2 linked regions of the Roseateles amylovorans genome follow. The protein of the gene in region 1 interacts with the protein of each later gene in a pairwise test. Links are inferred from orthologs where the notes say so. Each region holds a gene or a part of one and is shown on either strand. Other genes may lie near its edges.

What was found.
Region 2: the proteins of ligA (region 1) and leuS interact in binary tests that used the Escherichia coli proteins (3 or more experiments, as listed by UniProt). The link is inferred for Roseateles amylovorans from one-to-one orthologs.

Annotation. Positions count from the first base shown.
Region 1 is NZ_CP104562.2:2,481,251-2,489,515, forward strand. The notes cover bases 205-3,130. They hold ligA (NAD-dependent DNA ligase LigA), read left to right. Parts: upstream 205-568; coding sequence 569-2,692; downstream 2,693-3,130. Other genes in these bases: N4261_RS10535 (type II secretion system protein), read right to left, coding at 205-247; N4261_RS10545 (hypothetical protein), read left to right, coding at 2,764-3,111; N4261_RS10550 (DMT family transporter), read right to left, coding at 3,071-3,130. Outside these bases: more of N4261_RS10535, read right to left, coding at 1-204; more of N4261_RS10550, read right to left, coding at 3,131-3,964; N4261_RS10555 (methylated-DNA--[protein]-cysteine S-methyltransferase), read right to left, coding at 3,961-4,443; N4261_RS10560 (DNA-3-methyladenine glycosylase 2 family protein), read right to left, coding at 4,728-6,452; N4261_RS10565 (phosphomannomutase/phosphoglucomutase), read left to right, coding at 6,738-8,126; N4261_RS10570 (3-deoxy-D-manno-octulosonic acid transferase), read left to right, coding at 8,128-8,265. UniProt on the Escherichia coli protein: DNA ligase that catalyzes the formation of phosphodiester linkages between 5'-phosphoryl and 3'-hydroxyl groups in double-stranded DNA using NAD as a coenzyme and as the energy source for the reaction.
Region 2 is NZ_CP104562.2:5,971,901-5,980,399, forward strand. The notes cover bases 3,211-6,370. They hold leuS (leucine--tRNA ligase), read left to right. Parts: upstream 3,211-3,527; coding sequence 3,528-6,170; downstream 6,171-6,370. Other genes in these bases: N4261_RS24725 (ExbD/TolR family protein), read left to right, coding at 3,211-3,264; N4261_RS24735 (LPS-assembly lipoprotein LptE), read left to right, coding at 6,175-6,370. In the rest of the region: fur (ferric iron uptake transcriptional regulator), read right to left, coding at 141-572; N4261_RS24710 (outer membrane protein assembly factor BamE), read left to right, coding at 655-1,224; dapB (4-hydroxy-tetrahydrodipicolinate reductase), read left to right, coding at 1,221-2,033; N4261_RS24720 (MotA/TolQ/ExbB proton channel family protein), read left to right, coding at 2,054-2,698; more of N4261_RS24725, read left to right, coding at 2,695-3,210; more of N4261_RS24735, read left to right, coding at 6,371-6,666; holA (DNA polymerase III subunit delta), read left to right, coding at 6,685-7,752; N4261_RS24745 (methylamine utilization protein), read left to right, coding at 7,780-8,442; N4261_RS24750 (putative bifunctional diguanylate cyclase/phosphodiesterase), read left to right, coding at 8,442-8,499.

The sequences.
Region 1 (8,265 bases):
TGGGCAGGCCTTTGCTGTTGCTCAGGGCCCCCAGCAGGGCTGCGTTGATGCGCGGCACATCGGCCAGCAGCGCATTGGCGCGGTTGTTGGCCAGGATGCGTTGCACGCCGATCAGCGAGCCGACGATGACAACGGAGACGATGGCCAGAGCAATCGACAGTTCAACCAGGCTGTAGCCGCGCTGGCGTGTCGATGCCGAACGGGCTCGTGCGAAGGGTTGGAAGGACTTCATGCGAAACAGCTCCAAAGAAAGTGATAGGTGGGGGAGCAGGGCGGACTGGGTCGATGGATGGACCTATGAACCGTTCCCGCCTCTCGGCTGCCGTGATCAGCAGCGCGAGCCGTATCGTAGGGTTTCATCTGATAAATGTGATTCCTGAGAAATTGCAAAACTGATACTGAGGTGTTGTCAGAGAGGGGCCTGTCAAAGTCGGATGTCCCCAATCGAAGAGGTGGCCGTGCGGTGGGCATCGCTCGCCATGCGGATGGTTCTGCCAGGCCCGTACCCGCTCGAGGCGGGCGCGATGGCTGTCTCGGGCAGTCAGTGGGGCTGCGCCACAATGTGTGCATGACATCCCTTTCCTCCGACGTACCGGCCGCCGTGGCCTCGCGGGCGAGTGAGCTGCGCGACCTGCTGAATCACCACGCCCATCTCTATTACGTGCTGGATGCGCCCGCGCTTCCCGATGCCGAATACGACAAGCTCTTTCAGGAGCTGCAGGCACTGGAGGCCGCCCATCCCGCGCTGCTGACTGCAGATTCACCGACGCAACGGGTGCTGGGACGAGTGCTCGATGACTTCGTACCGGTTCGACATGCCGTGCCGATGCTGTCCATCCGGACGGAGACCGATACCGAAGCCAGCGGCGCCGTGAATTTCGATGCGCGGGTCCGGCGCGAGCTCGATCTGCCGCCGGAGGCCCCCGCTGTGGAATACGCGGCGGAACTCAAGTTCGATGGCCTGGCGATCAACCTGCGTTATGAGGAGGGCTTGCTGGTGCAGGCCGCTACCCGCGGCAATGGCGAGACCGGCGAGGATGTGACGCAGAACGTGCGCACCATCGGCCAGATTCCGTTGCGTTTGAAAGGCGTGAGCGCCGCCGTGATCGAGGTCCGGGGCGAGGTCTACATGCGCCGCGATGACTTCGAGGCGCTGAATGAGCGGCAGCGCGCCGCCAATGAGAAGACCTTCGTCAATCCGCGCAATACCGCCGCCGGCGCGGTGCGGCAGTTGGATCCCGCGTTGGTTCGCCAGCGGCCTCTGAGTTTCTTTGCCTATGGGTTGGGAGAGGTCCGCGGCTGGGAGATCCCACCCACCCACAGCGCGCTGCTGGACGCTCTCGCCGCGTTCGGACTGCCGGTCTGCGAGGACCGCGCAGTCGCCCGCGGCGCGCAGGGCTTGATCGATTTCCATCGTGCGATGGGCGCCAAGCGCGATGAACTGCCGTTCGACATCGACGGGGTGGTCTACAAGGTCAACAACCGCGAGCAGCAACGCCGGCTGGGCTTTGTGTCACGCGAGCCGCGCTGGGCGGTGGCCCACAAGTATCCGGCGCAGGAACAGGTCACCCGGCTGGATCGCATCGACATCCAGGTCGGCCGCACCGGCAAGCTCACCCCGGTGGCGAAACTGGCGCCTGTGTTTGTGGGCGGAACGACGGTCAGCAATGCGACGCTGCACAACGTGTTCGAGCTGCGCCGCAAGGGCGTGCGCATCGGTGATCAAGTGATCGTGCGTCGCGCCGGGGACGTGATTCCGGAGATCGTCGGCAAGGTGGAGACGGCCCGGCCGGGCTATGTGCCCAATTTCCACATGCCCAAGCACTGCCCGGTGTGTGGCAGCGAGGTGGCCCGGGAGAAGGGGGGCATCGACCACCGCTGCAGCGGCGGCATCTTCTGTCCGGCCCAGCGCAAGCAGGCGCTGCTGCATTTCGCTGGTCGTCGGGCGATGGACATCGAGGGCCTGGGCGACAAGCTGGTCGATCAACTGGTCGATGGCGGCATCGTGACCAGCTTGCCGGGTCTCTACAAGCTCGGTGTGGCCAAGCTCGCGGCGCTGGACCGCATGGCCGAGAAGAGCGCCCAGAACCTGGTGGATGCGCTGGAGAAGAGCAAGAAGACCACGCTGGCGCGCTTCCTTTTTGCGCTCGGCATTCGCCATGTCGGCGAGACCACGGCCAAGGACCTGGCCAAGCACTTCGGCCACATGGACGCGCTGATGGCCGCGGATGAGGCGAAGTTGCTGGAGGTCAAGGACGTCGGACCGGTGGTGGCCCACAGCGTGGCGTCGTTCTTTGCAGAAGCGCACAACCGGGAGGTCGTCGAGCAGCTGCTGGCTGCAGGGATCGAGTATCCGAAGACCGACGGCGCCGTGGCGGCTCAGGGGCCCCAGCCGCTGGCCGGCAAAACCTTTGTGCTGACCGGCACGCTGCCCACCCTGTCTCGGGACGAGGCCAAGGAACTGATCGAAGCGGCCGGCGGCAAGGTCAGTGGATCGGTATCGAAGAAGACCAGCTTTGTGGTGGCCGGTGAAGAGGCAGGCTCCAAGCTGGAGAAGGCGCGTGAGCTGGGGCTGGCCATCCTGGACGAGGCCGGTCTGCATGCCTTGCTCGCGTCCGCCGCCGATACAGCAGCGGACGCGCAGGTGGATGCCGATCCGTCCGATGCGCCGGCGTCTGACGCTGGCGCTTGACCGTCCGAGGGAGCGTCGCTGATCGACCGCACGTCAGCGGCGCGCCGATTCCCTCAGCGCATGGCGGCGATTTGAAAGCGGTGCTCAAACGCTACTTCAGTGGGGCCCACCGTGACGCGCCGGGCGTGGGATGTGCGATGGCGGCACTGGCGGTGGATGCCGCGCGGGAGCAGGGGCAACTGGGCGCCACGTTCAGCGATGGCATGGCGGCTTACCTGCGGGAGCTGGCGGTGAACCGTCTGGATGGCACGGTGGTGGAAGAGCCCGATGCGCAGGACCGGGCCCGCGCGATCCACACGTTGTCGGTGATGGTGGGGTCGATGGTCCTGGCCCGGGCCAGCGCGGTGGCGGCACCGGCGCTGTCCGAAGAGAACCTGACTACTTCGCTGGACGCGCTGACCCGCCCGTCGGCCACCTGAGCACGCCGACCGCCAGCGCCGTGCCCAGCAGCACGACCAGGCAACCCGCCGCCATGGACGCAGTGAGCGTCTCGCCCAGCGCCAGCCAGCCCCAGATCAAGGCGAAGACCGGGATCAGGAAGGTCACCGAGATGGTGTTTGTGGGGCCGATGCGCTTCATCAACCGGAAGAACAGGATGTAGGCCACGCTGGTGCACAGCAAGGCCAGCAGCCCGACCGCCCACCAGGCGCGCGCGCCAGGCAGGGTGTCGGGACGAAGCGCCACTGCCGGCGCCGCCAGCATCATCGCGGCGGCGAACTGGCTGCCGGTGGCCACGGCCAGAGGGCTGGCGCCGCTCAAATAGCGCTTGGTCGCATTGGCCGCCAGGCCGTAGCTGCAGGTGGCGATGAGACAGGCCAGGATCGCGAAGCCGCTGCCGCCGGGCTTGAACGAGGCCTTGTCCCAAGCCAGCAGCACCACGCCGGCAAAACCCAGCGCCAATCCGATCAGGCGGGAGCCGTCCAGGCGTTGGCTGAACCAGGCCCAGGCGACCAGCGCGCCCCACATCGGCGTGGTGGCATTCAGGATGCTGGACAGCCCGGCATTGATCGAGAGCGCCGCATAACTGAACATCGCAAACGGCAGCGCGCTGTTCAGCAGGCCGACCAGGAGCAGGGCGCGCCAGTGCCGGCGGAGGTCGCCCAGCCCCTCGCGAAAGGCCAGCAGCGGCACCAGCAGCACCGAGGCGCCCGCCACCCGCACCGCGGCGGTGGCGACCGGCCCGAACTCCGGCGCGGCGACCCGCATGAAGAGGAAGGAAGCGCCCCAGATCGCGGCCAGCACCACCAGTTCCAACAGATCACTTTGCTTCACGCGAGAGGTCCTTTGCCCGTCAGGGGTAGTGCTTGTTCCAGCCGCAACAGCGCTTCCTTGCGATGCAGACCGCCGGCATAACCGGTGAGATGGCCATCGGCGCCGACCACACGATGGCAGGGGATCAGCAGCGACAGCGGATTGCGTCCCACCGCCGCAGCCACCGCCCGAACCGCTTCGGGACGACCCAGCCGGAGCGCGAGTGTGCCGTAGCTGAGCGTGGTGCCCGCAGGAATCTCAAGCAAGGCCCGCCAGACGGACTGCTGGAACGGTGTGCCCGCAGGGGCCAGCGGGAGGGTCCCGTCCGCTGCGGCACCGCCGCCGGCCGCGTTCGAGTGAAAGTAGGCCAGCACGGCGGCGCGTGCCGCTGCGAGGATCGGGTCGTCGTCGCGATGCGGTAGATCCAATCGGCCCGGATGGTATTTCTGATCCTCGAACCACAGACCGGAGAGGCCGTCTGCATTGCGCGCGAGCAGCATGCGGCCCAGCGGCGTGTCGATCTCGGACTGGAAGAGCGCCCGCAGGTGGGTCCGACCCGCCGCGCGGCGGCTGGGCGTGACGACGTCGGCGGTCGGGTGCAGGCCGTCGGCGGGCGTGGGCAGCGTCTGGGAACTTGGGTTCACGGGACGTCGGGATAACGTCGGCGGTGAGGAGGATGTGGGCGATGTGGGCAAGGGACGCGATGTGTCGGTCGCAGGCTGGGCCGAGAGGGCGCCGGACCGCGAAGGTTCAGTGAGTGGGGCCGAGGGCAAGTGGGTGGCGATCATGGCGACGGTTCCTTCCTGGCGGGTCGACGGCAGCGCGGAGCGGCGACGGGAGTGGGGAGATCGGAGGTGCGACCGGACGTGAGACCGGACGTGAGACCGGAGGTCGGACCGGACCTGAGATCGGAATCGGACCTGAGCTTGGACGTCGCCGCCCCCTCGGCGAGCGCCGCCACCGCGGCGATCGCCGCAGCGATTGGCCGGGCCGTGCGCTTCACCGGTGCAGCAGCGGAGGCTTCCCGCCACCACTGCAGCACCGCATAGCTGCGGTAGGGGGCAAAGGCCTCGGCGGCCGTGATCAGGGCCAGCGGCGTCAGTGGGCGTCCGGCGCGATGTTCCAGTCGCTGCTTGAGCACGACGTCGCCCGGCAGGAAGGCATCCGGCCAGCTCCAGCCCCGCATCAGCATGTAGTGGGCGGTCCAGGGGCCGATCCCAGGCAGCGCGACCAACTCGGCAATCGCCGCCTGCACGCTGCCACGGCCCTGCGCAAAGCCCAAGGTGGGCCACTGCTGCGCCAGGGTGATCAGGGCCTGTGCGCGACGTGCCGGCATGCCGAGCGAGGCGATGTCGTCCACACTGGCCGCCGCCAGACGCGCGGGCGGCGGGAATGCATGGGTGATGCCTTCCGGCGCGCCGAGCGCCACCGGCAGCGGCTCGCCGAACCGGGCAATCAGACGGGTAGCCAGCGTCCGTGCAGCGGCCACGGTGACCTGTTGACCCAGCACCGCACGGATCGCCAGTTCGAACCGGTCCAGCGTGCCAGGCAGCCGCAGTCCCTCAGCGGACGATCCGAGCGAATCGCCCAAGGCCGCCGCGATGGCGTGGGGATCGGCATCGAGGTCCAGCCAGCGCCGCAAACGAGGCATCAACGCGGCCATCGCCGGCCACAAGGAGGCGCTCAAGCGCACCTGCACCTGGGCACGCTCGGCACCGTCGGCGCTCAAGCGCACGGTGAGCCAGCCGAGCAGGTCGTCCTGGCCGGGCCGGGCCAGTCGCACACTGCGGGACAGCGTCAGCCGCTCGATGTCGACCTGCTCGACGCCGGGCACCGCCCGGGCCGCCAGGAACTGCAGCAGCACCGTGCCCAGGAGCGGCGGGCGAAGGTCCAGGCGCAGCTCCGCCGTCTCGGTGGCGGTGTCCGTCGGATCGCCTCCGGTGCGGCGCAGGGCGGTCGGGCTCAGGCGGTACTGCGTGGCAAAGGCCGCATTGAAGCGACGCAGGCTGGAGAAACCGGCCGCCAGGGCGACCTCCGAGACCGGCAGACGTGTATCCGTCAGCAACTGCTTGGCCAGCAACAGGCGCCGGGTCTGCAGATACTGCAGCGGGGCCACGCCATGGACGGCGGTGAACACCCGGCGCACATGCCGCTCGCTCACGCCCAGGTGGGCGGCCAACACCGGGAGCGAGGCGGTTTCCGGGGCGCATTCGTCGAGCCAGCGGGCGGCTTCGCGGGCCAGCACCTCGCCCGCATCCATCGCGCTCCACCGACGTGCGGCTGGCGCCAACTCGGGGCGACATTTCAGGCAGGGGCGGTAGCGGGCGGCTTCCGCCAGGCTGGCGCTGGCATAGAACTCGCAGTTTTCGCGCTTGGGCGGCCGCACCCGGCAGATCGGGCGGCAGTAGATGCCGGTCGTCTTCACGCCCACGAACCATTGGCCGTCGAAGCGGGCATCCCGCGCCAGCAGGGCGGGGTAGCAGTGGTCGGGGTCGAGGGAGAGGTCCATGGCAGGGATGATAGGCAGCCAGTCCCTGGACGGCTCGCCGTTTTCGGACCTGTTGCTGACACGGCCTGGCAGTTGCGGTGGCGCGGGCTTGGCCCGCCGCTTGCTCTCTCACACGCCGGGTTACATCAAGGCATCAGGACACCTGCCTACAATCCGCCCCAGTTTCTGCCCACCGCAAGGCGGGCCGCTCGGCAGCGTGTGGGACGTGACCGTTCCGCCGCCCGCGCCGGGCCTCATCTCAGATTCCGATCTCCATCTCAGACTTCCATCTCAACAGGGACGCTCATGCAAGTTCACGCATCCATCTTCAAGGCCTACGACATTCGCGGTGTGGTCGGTCAGACACTGAACGAGGAACTGGCCGAGCACCTCGGCCGCGCGTTCGGTACCGAAGCCAAGCTTGCCGGTGAGAAGGCCGTGGCCGTGGGGCGCGACGGTCGCGTTTCTGGTCCGTCGCTGGTGGATGCGCTGGTCCGCGGGCTGAAGTCGACCGGTCTGGATGTGGTGGACATCGGCGCGGTGACCACCCCGATGCTCTATTACGTCGCGGCCACCCGTGGCAAGCATGGCTGCAACTCCGGCATCCAGGTGACCGGCAGTCACAATCCGAAGGACTACAACGGCTTCAAGATGGTGCTCAAGGGCGCCGCCGTCTACGGCGAGCAGATCCAGGGCCTGAAGCGGCGCATCGAGGCCGAGGACTACGCCACTGGCAACGGCCGCGTCGCGTCGATGGATGTGGTGGCCGAGTACAGCGCCCGCATCGTCAAGGATGCCAAGCTGTCGCGTCCGATGAAGATCGTGGTCGACAGCGGCAACGGCATTCCCGGCGCCACCGCGCCGGCCATCCTGCGCGCCCTGGGTTGCGAGGTGGTGGACATCTTCTCGAAGGTGGATGGCGATTTCCCCAACCACCATCCGGATCCGTCGCGTCCCGAGAACCTGGAAGACCTCAAGCGCATCGTGCACGCCACCGATGCGGAGCTGGGCCTGGCCTTCGACGGCGACGGCGACCGCCTGGGCATCGTGACCAAGGACGGCACGATGATCATGCCGGACCGCCAGATCATGCTGATCGCGGCCGACATCCTCAAGCGCAAGCCCGGCTCGGAGATCATCTTCGACGTCAAGTGCACGCAACGCCTGGCCCCGTGGATCCGTGAGCACGGCGGCAAGCCGCTGATGTGGATGACCGGCCATTCGCTGGCCAAGGCCAAGCTCAAGGAGACCGGCGCCCCGCTGGCCGGCGAGCTGTCCGGTCACATCTTCTTCGCCGAGCGCTGGTATGGCTTCGACGATGCGATGTACACCGCCGCCCGCATGCTGGAGATCCTGTCGCGCTTCGACGATCCGAGCAAGGTGCTCAACGAGCTGCCCAACAGCGTCAACACGCCGGAGCTGAACGTCCCCTGCAAGGAAGGCGAGCATCACGAGGTGGTGGCCAAGCTCAAGGAAATCGCCGAGTTCCCGAATGCGAAGGAGCTGATCACCATCGACGGCATCCGTGTGGAGTACGACGACGGCTTCGGCCTGGTCCGTGCCTCCAACACCACGCCGGTGCTGGTGCTGCGCTTCGAAGGCCACACCCAGGAAGCCCTGGAGCGCATCCAGAAGGAAGTCCTGGCGCAGCTCAAGCGGGTCAAGGCGGACATCAGCTTCACCTCGGGTCACTGAGATGGCCACGCCGGGCGGTCGCCCTGGCGCGGCTGCCTGGCCCCCGCCGCAGGACAGTCTGCGCGAACGGCTGGCGCGCGCGGCCTTCAGCACGGTGCTGAGGCTCGCCGCGCCGGTCTATCTGATCCGCTTGCTGCTG
Region 2 (8,499 bases), 3.5 Mb from region 1 along the record:
GCCGCTGCACTTGCCGCCACGGTGGCAACCACAGCTGCCGTCAACATGGACGTGTGCGCCGCCTCGGTCCGCCGGAGCGCCCAGCAGAGGACAACCGGCCAAACAGACAGCGGGACAGCGAGACAGCAGGACAGCGCGCCTCAGCGCTCCATCTTGTGCGGGCAGTCCTTCTTCATGCAGTTCGCATACAGCGCGAGCGAATGCTCCTGCAGCGCAAAGCCGCGATCGGCGGCGATGGCATGCTGGCGCTCCTCGATCTGGGGATCGTAGAACTCTTCCACGCGGCCGCAGTTCAGGCAGACCAGATGGTCATGGTGATGACCTTCATTGAGTTCAAAGACCGCCTTGCCTGACTCGAAATGATTGCGAGACAGCAGCCCCGCCTGCTCGAACTGGGTGAGCACGCGATAGACCGTGGCCAGACCAATGTCCGCCCGCTCATCGAGCAAAGCTTTGTAAACATCTTCCGCCGTCATGTGGCGGCGCTGAGCCGTCTGGAAGATCTCCAGGATCTTGATCCGGGGCAGCGTGGCCTTGAGGCCGCTGTTCTTGATTTCGTCGGAGCGATTCATGGGGTTTGCGACCGCGAGAGTGCGGGAGCCTCCCGCTAGAATTCCGCTCATCATAGCCCTTGACCCCTTGCGAAGCCCCGCCATGTCATTGAAATCCCAAATCGCCCTGATTGCGCGACTCGGCGTCGCCATCGGCGGCCTGGCGTCGCTGGGCGCGTGCTCGCAGATGCCCACCTTCGACGCCTTCTCCGTCAGCGGCGACAAGGTGCTCGGCCTGGTTCGACCCTACCGCGTCGAGATCGTGCAAGGCAACGTGGTCACCAAGGAACAGATCGAGCGCATCAAGCCCGGCATGACCCGGGCCCAGGTGCGCGACCAACTCGGCTCGCCGCTGCTGACCGATGTCTTCCACGAGACCCGCTGGGACTACATCTTCACCATCCGGCGCCAAGGCGCAGCGCCGCAGAATCGCCACATCCAGCTGACCTTCGACGGCGACCAGCTCGCCAAGATCGACGCCCCGGGCGACCTCCCGACCGAAAACGAATTCATCGCCGCGATCAACACCGCCAAGGTGTCCGGCAAGGCGCCGAAGCTGGAAATGACCGAGGAAGAGCGCAAGGCGCTGCCCCCGCCGGTCAAGCAGGCCTCCGCCACCCCGGAGCCGGTCGGCCCGGTGCGCGACTATCCGCCGCTGGAGGCGCGTCGATGAGCGCAGGCGCCGTGCGCATCGCCATCACCGGGGCCTCCGGCCGCATGGGCCGCATGCTGATCGAAGCGGTGCTGAATGCACCCGACCTGCGCCTGACCGCCGCACTGGACCGCGAGGGCAGTCCCACCCTCGGCCAGGATGCGGGCGCCTTCCTGGGCCAGCACACCGGCGTGGCGATCACGACCGATGTCCGCGCGGGCCTGAGCCAGGCGGATGTGCTGATCGATTTCACCCGTCCCGAAGGCACGCTGGCCCATCTGGCCTTGTGTGCCGAGCTGGGCGTGCGCACCGTCATCGGCACCACCGGCTTCAGCGACGCCCAGAAGGCGGAGATCCAGGCCCTCTCGCAGCGGGCCGCCGTCATGATGGCGCCCAACATGAGCGTGGGCGTGAACGTGGTGCTGAAGCTGCTGGAAAATGCCGCCAAGGCGCTGGCCCAGGGCTATGACATCGAGATCATCGAAGCCCATCACCGCCACAAGGTGGATGCGCCCAGCGGCACCGCACTCAAGATGGGTGAAGTGGTGGCAGACGCCATCGGCCGCGACCTCAAGACCTGCGCGGTCTACGGCCGTGAAGGCGTGACCGGTGAACGCGACCCGTCGACCATCGGCTTCGCCACGGTGCGGGGCGGCGACATCATCGGCGACCACACCGTGCTGTTTGCCGGCATCGGCGAGCGCATCGAGATCAGCCACAAGGCGTCCAGCCGGGCGACCTTTGCGCAAGGCAGCCTGCGCGCCGCACGCTTCCTCGCCACGCGGGCGACCGGTCTGTTCGACATGAACGACGTGCTCGGCTTGGCCTGAGCCCCAGGGGCCTGCTGACGATGCGTGAGCTGTTCGATCTTTGGCATGCCGGCGACAGCGTCGGCCGCCTGGTGGCCCTGGTGCTGCTGGTGATGTCCGTCAGCAGCTGGGTGCTGATCCTGTGGCGCGGCTGGACCCTGGTCCGCGCCCGCCGCGACCTGCAACGCGGGCTGCCCATCTTCTGGGCCGCGGGAGAACTCCCCACCGGCCGCGAGCAGCTTCAGGCCCTGGACCGGGAAGCCCTGATGCTGCCGCTGGTCGATGCCGCCTTGCTGGACAGCCCGGTCGGCACGCTCGCGGCCTCCGGCCGTCCCCACGCCCAATTGACCCGCCGCCTGCGCGATGCCCTGCATCAGGTGCTGGGCGGCCTCAACCGGGGCCAGGTGGTGCTGGCCACCGTCGGCAGCACGGCGCCGTTTGTGGGCCTGTTCGGCACGGTCTGGGGCATCTACCACGCCCTGCTCAGCATCTCGTCGACCGGCAACTTCAGCCTGGACAAGGTGGCCGGCCCGGTGGGTGAGGCCCTGATCATGACCGCGGCCGGTCTGGCCGTGGCGATTCCGGCGGTGCTGGCCTACAACCTGTTCGGCAAATGGGTGGGCGCCTGCGAAGCCGAGCTGGAAGGCTTCGCCCACGACCTGCGCGAACTGCTCGTCACCCCATGAGCTTCGGCCGGCTCGAGCGCCGCGACACGCCCAAGCCGATGGGCGACATCAACATGACGCCGCTGATCGACGTCATGCTGGTGCTGCTGGTGATCTTCATCATCGCCGCCCCCCTGATGGGCAGCGCGCTCAAACTGGAACTCCCCAAGAGCGACGCCGCAGCCCCCGGGCCCGCCGCGCGCTTCGTGGCCATCGCCATCACGCCGGACGGCCGCTATTTTCTGGGCGAGGACGTGCTGGAGGCGGCCGCGCTACGCGCTCGCCTGGTGGCATTGGCCGTGCGTCAGCCCGACACCGAACTGCGCATGACGGCCGACCGCAACGTGCCGTACGGACAGGTGGCGCAATTGATCGGATGGGCCCAGGCGGCGGGGCTGAATCGCATCGCCTTTGTCGCTGAAAACGGCGAGGGCGGCGAAGGCGGCAAGGGCGACGACGCCCGTGGCGGGGACGCCGGCGGCAACCGCCGCGCAGGCCCGCCGACGCCCCCCGGCGCTGCCGCCGCACCACCCCGTCCCCAGACGGCGCCGCGCACAGGCGCGACGCCGGACCCCGCGCCTCGCTGAGCAGCGGCCTGCCCGCGCGCTGGCCTGCGGCAGGTCTCCTTCAGTTGCACGACGGCCGCATCCATCGCCGCATCGATCGCTGCATCCATGGCCCCACCATCGCCATACGACCGCCGCCTTCCAGCGGCACAGCATCCGCATGCCATCGGCATTCGGGCCGCGTTTCGACCTTCGCCAGACGCGCACGGCGGCACCGGGGCCAAACCGCGCCCAGCCGCACGCGCTGGGCTCCTACAATCGCCCGATCCGTCCCCCGAGCCAACATGAACGAGAAATACGCCCCCTCCGAGGTCGAACAGGCCGCCCGCGACCATTGGAACGCCCGCGACGCCTATCGCGTCGTCGAGGACGCCAGCAAGCCCAAGTTCTATGCGTGCTCCATGCTGCCCTACCCCAGCGGCAAGCTGCACATGGGCCATGTCCGCAACTACACGATCAACGACATGTTGACCCGGCAGCTGCGCATGAAGGGCTACAACGTGCTGATGCCGATGGGCTGGGACGCCTTCGGCCTGCCCGCGGAAAACGCGGCGATGAAGAACAAGGTGCCGCCCGCCGCGTGGACCTACGACAACATCGCCTACATGAAAAGCCAGATGCAGGCGATGGGCCTGGCGATCGACTGGTCGCGCGAGATCGCCACCTGCAAGCCGGACTACTACCGCTGGAACCAGTGGCTGTTCCTGAAGATGCTGGAGGCCGGCATCGCCGAGCGCCGCACCCAGGTGGTGAACTGGGACCCGATCGACCAGACCGTGCTGGCCAATGAGCAGGTGATCGACGGCAAGGGCTGGCGTTCCGGCGCGGTGGTCGAGAAGCGCGAGATCCCCGGCTACTACCTGAAGATCACCGACTACGCCGAAGAGCTGCTGGCGGCCGTCGCCGATCCCTCGGACAAGAACTTCCTCGCCGGCTGGCCCGAGCGGGTGCGCCTGATGCAGGAGAACTGGATCGGCAAGAGCGAAGGCGTGCGCTTCGCCTTCCCGCACCAGATCCAGGATGCCGGGGGGCAACTGATCCAGGGCGGACGTCTGTACGTCTTCACCACCCGGTCCGACACCATCATGGGCGTGACCTTCTGCGCCGTGGCGCCGGAGCATCCGCTGGCCGCGCATGCGGCGGCGTCCAATCCCGCTCTCCACGCCTTCATCGAGGAATGCAAGCAGGGCGGCACCACCGAGGCCGAGCTCGCGACGCAGGACAAGAAGGGCATGCCCACCGGGCTGTTCGTCACCCACCCGCTGACCGACGCGCAGGTCGAGGTCTGGGTCGGCAACTATGTGCTGATGAGCTATGGCGACGGCGCCGTGATGGGCGTTCCCGCTCATGACGAGCGCGACTTCGCCTTCGCGAAGAAGTACGGCCTGCCGATCAAGCAGGTGGTGGCGGTCGAGGGCGAGACCTTCTCGCTGGACGGCTGGGCCGAGTGGTACGGCGACAAGCACAAGGGCGTGTGCACGGCCTCCGGCGTGCTGGACGGGCTGACCCACAAGCAGGCGGTCGACAAGGTCGCCGAGCTGCTCGGCGCGCAGGGCCTGGGCGAGAAGAAAACCACCTGGCGCCTGCGCGACTGGGGCGTCAGCCGCCAGCGCTACTGGGGCACGCCGATCCCGATCATCCATTGCGAGACCTGCGGCGCCGTGCCGGTGCCGGAGAAGGATCTGCCGGTGGTCCTGCCGGAAGACTGCATTCCCGACGGCAGCGGCAACCCGCTGAACAAGCGCGCCGACTTCCTGAACTGCAGCTGCCCCAAGTGCGGCGCCGCCGCCAAGCGCGAGACCGACACGATGGACACCTTCGTGGACAGCTCGTGGTATTTCATGCGCTATTGCGACGCGTCCAACCAGGGCGCGATGGTCGGCGCCGGCAGCGACTACTGGATGCCGATGGACCAGTACATCGGCGGCATCGAGCATGCCATCCTGCACCTGCTGTATGCGCGCTTCTGGACCAAGGTGATGCGCGACCTCAAGCTCATCAAGTTCGACGAGCCGTTCAAGAACCTGCTCACCCAGGGCATGGTGCTCAAGGGCGCCTTCTTCCGCAAGCCGGAAGACGCCGGCAAGAACTATTACTGGGAGCATGAGGTCGACGTGGTCCGCAACGAGCACGGCCAGCCGCTGGGCGGCACGCTCAAGGCCGACGGCCTGCCGCTCGAGTACGAGATGACGACGATGTCGAAGTCGAAGAACAACGGCGTCGACCCCCAGGCCCTGATCGACGAGTACGGCGCCGACACCGCGCGCCTGTTCGTGATGTTCGCCTCCCCGCCGGAACAGACGCTGGAATGGAACGACGCCGGCGTCGAGGGCGCGCACCGCTTCCTCAAGCGTGTCTGGGGCTTCGGCACCCGGCATGCCGACGCGATCAAGGCCGCGGGCGCGGACTTCGCCGCGCTGAGCGATGACGGCAAGGCGCTGCGTCGCGAAGTGCACCTGGTGCTCAAGCAGGTCAGCTACGACTACGAGCGCATGCAGTACAACACCGTCGTCTCCGGCGCGATGAAGCTGCTGAATGCGCTGGAGGGCTTCAAGGCCGCCGAAGCGGGTCAGGACGCGGCCGCCCTGCGCGAAGGCTTCTCGGTGCTGCTGCGGGTGATCTACCCCGCCTGCCCGCACATCGCGCATGCGCTGTGGACCGAGCTCGGCTTCGCCGCCGAACTGGGCGAGCTGCTGGATGCGGCCTGGCCCACGGTCGACGACGCCGCCCTGGTGCAAGACCAGATCGAACTGATGCTGCAGGTCAACGGCAAGCTGCGCGGCTCGATCAAGGTGGCCGCCTCGGCGGACAAGGCCGCGATCGAGGCCATCGCCCTGGCCAGCCCCGACTTCGAGAAGTTTGCCGAAGGCAAAACCCCGAAGAAGGTGGTGATCGTGCCGGGCCGTCTCGTCAACCTGGTGGTCTGACGCCATGCAACGCCGTGATCTGCTGTCGCTGGGTGCCGTGGCCCTGTTGTCGGGCTGTGGTTTCGAACTCCGGCGCGAGCCGGACTACCACTTCAAGACCCTGGCCCTGACCGGCTTCGTCCCGCACTCGCCGCTGGCGCAGGAACTGCGCCGGCAGGTGCTGCGCAGCCCGCTCAAGCTGGTGGAGGACCCCAACCGTGCCGACGTCATCATCGACGTCGAGCGCGAGATCCGCGACAAGACCTCGGTGGCCACCACCACCGCCGGGCAGATCACCGAATGGCAACTGCGGCTGCAACTGGACTATTCGCTGCGATCGGCCGGCGGCGACATCCTGCTGCCCCGCACCGAACTGCGGCTGACCCGGGACATGAACTACAGCGAAAGCGCGGCCCTGGCCAAGGAGCAGGAAGAGGCGTCGCTGCAGAAGGCCATGCAGGTCGAGGCGGTGGGCCTGCTGCTGCGCCGGCTCGCGGCCGTGCGGCTGTCCGCCTGATCCGCCCGGCACCCGGTCATGCAGATCAAGGGCGACGCGCTGGCGGGCCACCTGTCCAAGGGGCTCAAGCCGGTCTACACGGTTCACGGCGATGAGCCGCTGCTGGCGCAGGAAGCCGCCGACCTGCTGCGCGCCGAAGCGCGCCGGCAGGGCTTCGGCGAGCGGCAGGTGTTCACCGTCTCGGGGGCCTACTTCGACTGGGCGCCGGTGCTGGCCGCTGCGCAGGCGATGAGCCTGTTCGCCGACCGCCAACTGATCGAAATCCGCATTCCCAGCGGCAAGCCCGGCAAAGACGGCTCGGACGCGCTGCAGCGCTATTGCGAGGGGGTGCAGTCTGATGTGCTGACCATCGTCACCCTGCCGCGGCTGGACAAGACCCAGCTCTCCAGCGCCTGGTTCACCGCGCTGGACAGCGTGGGCGTGACGGTGAAGGTCGACCCGGTTGAACGGCGCGAGCTGCCGGCCTGGATCGCCCGCCGGCTGCAACAGCAGGGGCAGCAGGTGGCCGCCGGACCGGAAGGCCAGCAAGCGCTGGAATTCTTCGCTGACCGGGTCGAGGGCAACCTGCTCGCGGCCCATCAGGAGCTTCAGAAACTGGCGCTGCTGCATCCGCCGGGGGAACTGGGCCTGCAGCAGATCGAAGCTGCGGTGCTGGACGTCGCCCGCTTCGATGTGTTCAAGCTCAGCGAAGCCCTGCTCAGCGGCCGGGTGGCCCGGGTGCTGCGGATGCTCGAGGGCCTGAAGGCCGAAGGCGAAGCCGCCGTGCTGGTGCACTGGACCATGGCCGAGGACATCCGCGCCCTCAAGCGGGTGCATGACGCGGTCGCAGCGGGCAAGCCGTTGCCGATGGCGCTGCGCGAGGCGCGCGTCTGGGGCCCGAAGGAGCGTCTGTTCGAACGCATCGTGCCTCAACTGGGCGGCGCCGCGCTGTCCCGGCTGCTGGTCGCGGCCCAGGTTTGCGACGGTATCGTCAAGGGCCTGCGGCATCCGGAATGGCCGGCCGATCCGTGGGAGGCACTGGCCCGTCTGGCGCTCATGCTGGAGCAAGCCCTGCGTCCGCCGACACCCAAAACCCGCTATGGTTGATGTCTGGTCATTCACCTGACATCCGCCATGCCCCCCCGCCCGACCTCTGCGCCCTTCACCGTGCGCCTGCCGTCCCTGATGGCTCTGATGGCCCTGACGCCCCTGACGGCCCTCTTGTCGGGGCTGGCGGGAGCCGCCCTGGTCACTCCTGCGCAGGCGGCGCCCTGGACCCTGCAGGTCCGCGACGGCAGCGGCCAGCCACTGCCTGACACCGTGGTGGCGGTCGAGGTCAAGGGCCAGCCCAGCCGCGCGGCGGCCGGCACGGCCGCTCAGATGTCCCAGCGCGACCGGCAGTTCCAACCCCAGTTGCTGGTGGTCCAGACCGGGACGGCGGTGAGCTTTCCCAATTTCGACACGGTCCGCCACCATGTGTATTCGTTCTCGCCAATCAAGCGCTTCGAACTGAAGCTCTATGCCGGCACGCCGGCAGAGCCGGTAGTGTTCGACCAACCCGGCGTGGCACAACTGGGCTGCAACATCCATGACCGGATGACTGCCCGGATCATCGTGGTCGACACCCCGCTGTTCGCGACCACCGATGCGCAAGGCCAGGTGAAGCTGGATCTGCCCGCCGGTGAACACCGGGTGCGGCTGTGGCGTGCCGCGATGGGCAATGCGGCGCCGGTGGCGCAGCCGCTGCAGATTGGCGCCGGGGCCTCCGGCAACTTGAAACTGGAATTACGCGACTGATGCGCTGGCCCGACTTCCTCAACCTGCGACGCCTGGAAGGGCGCATCGTGGCGTTGT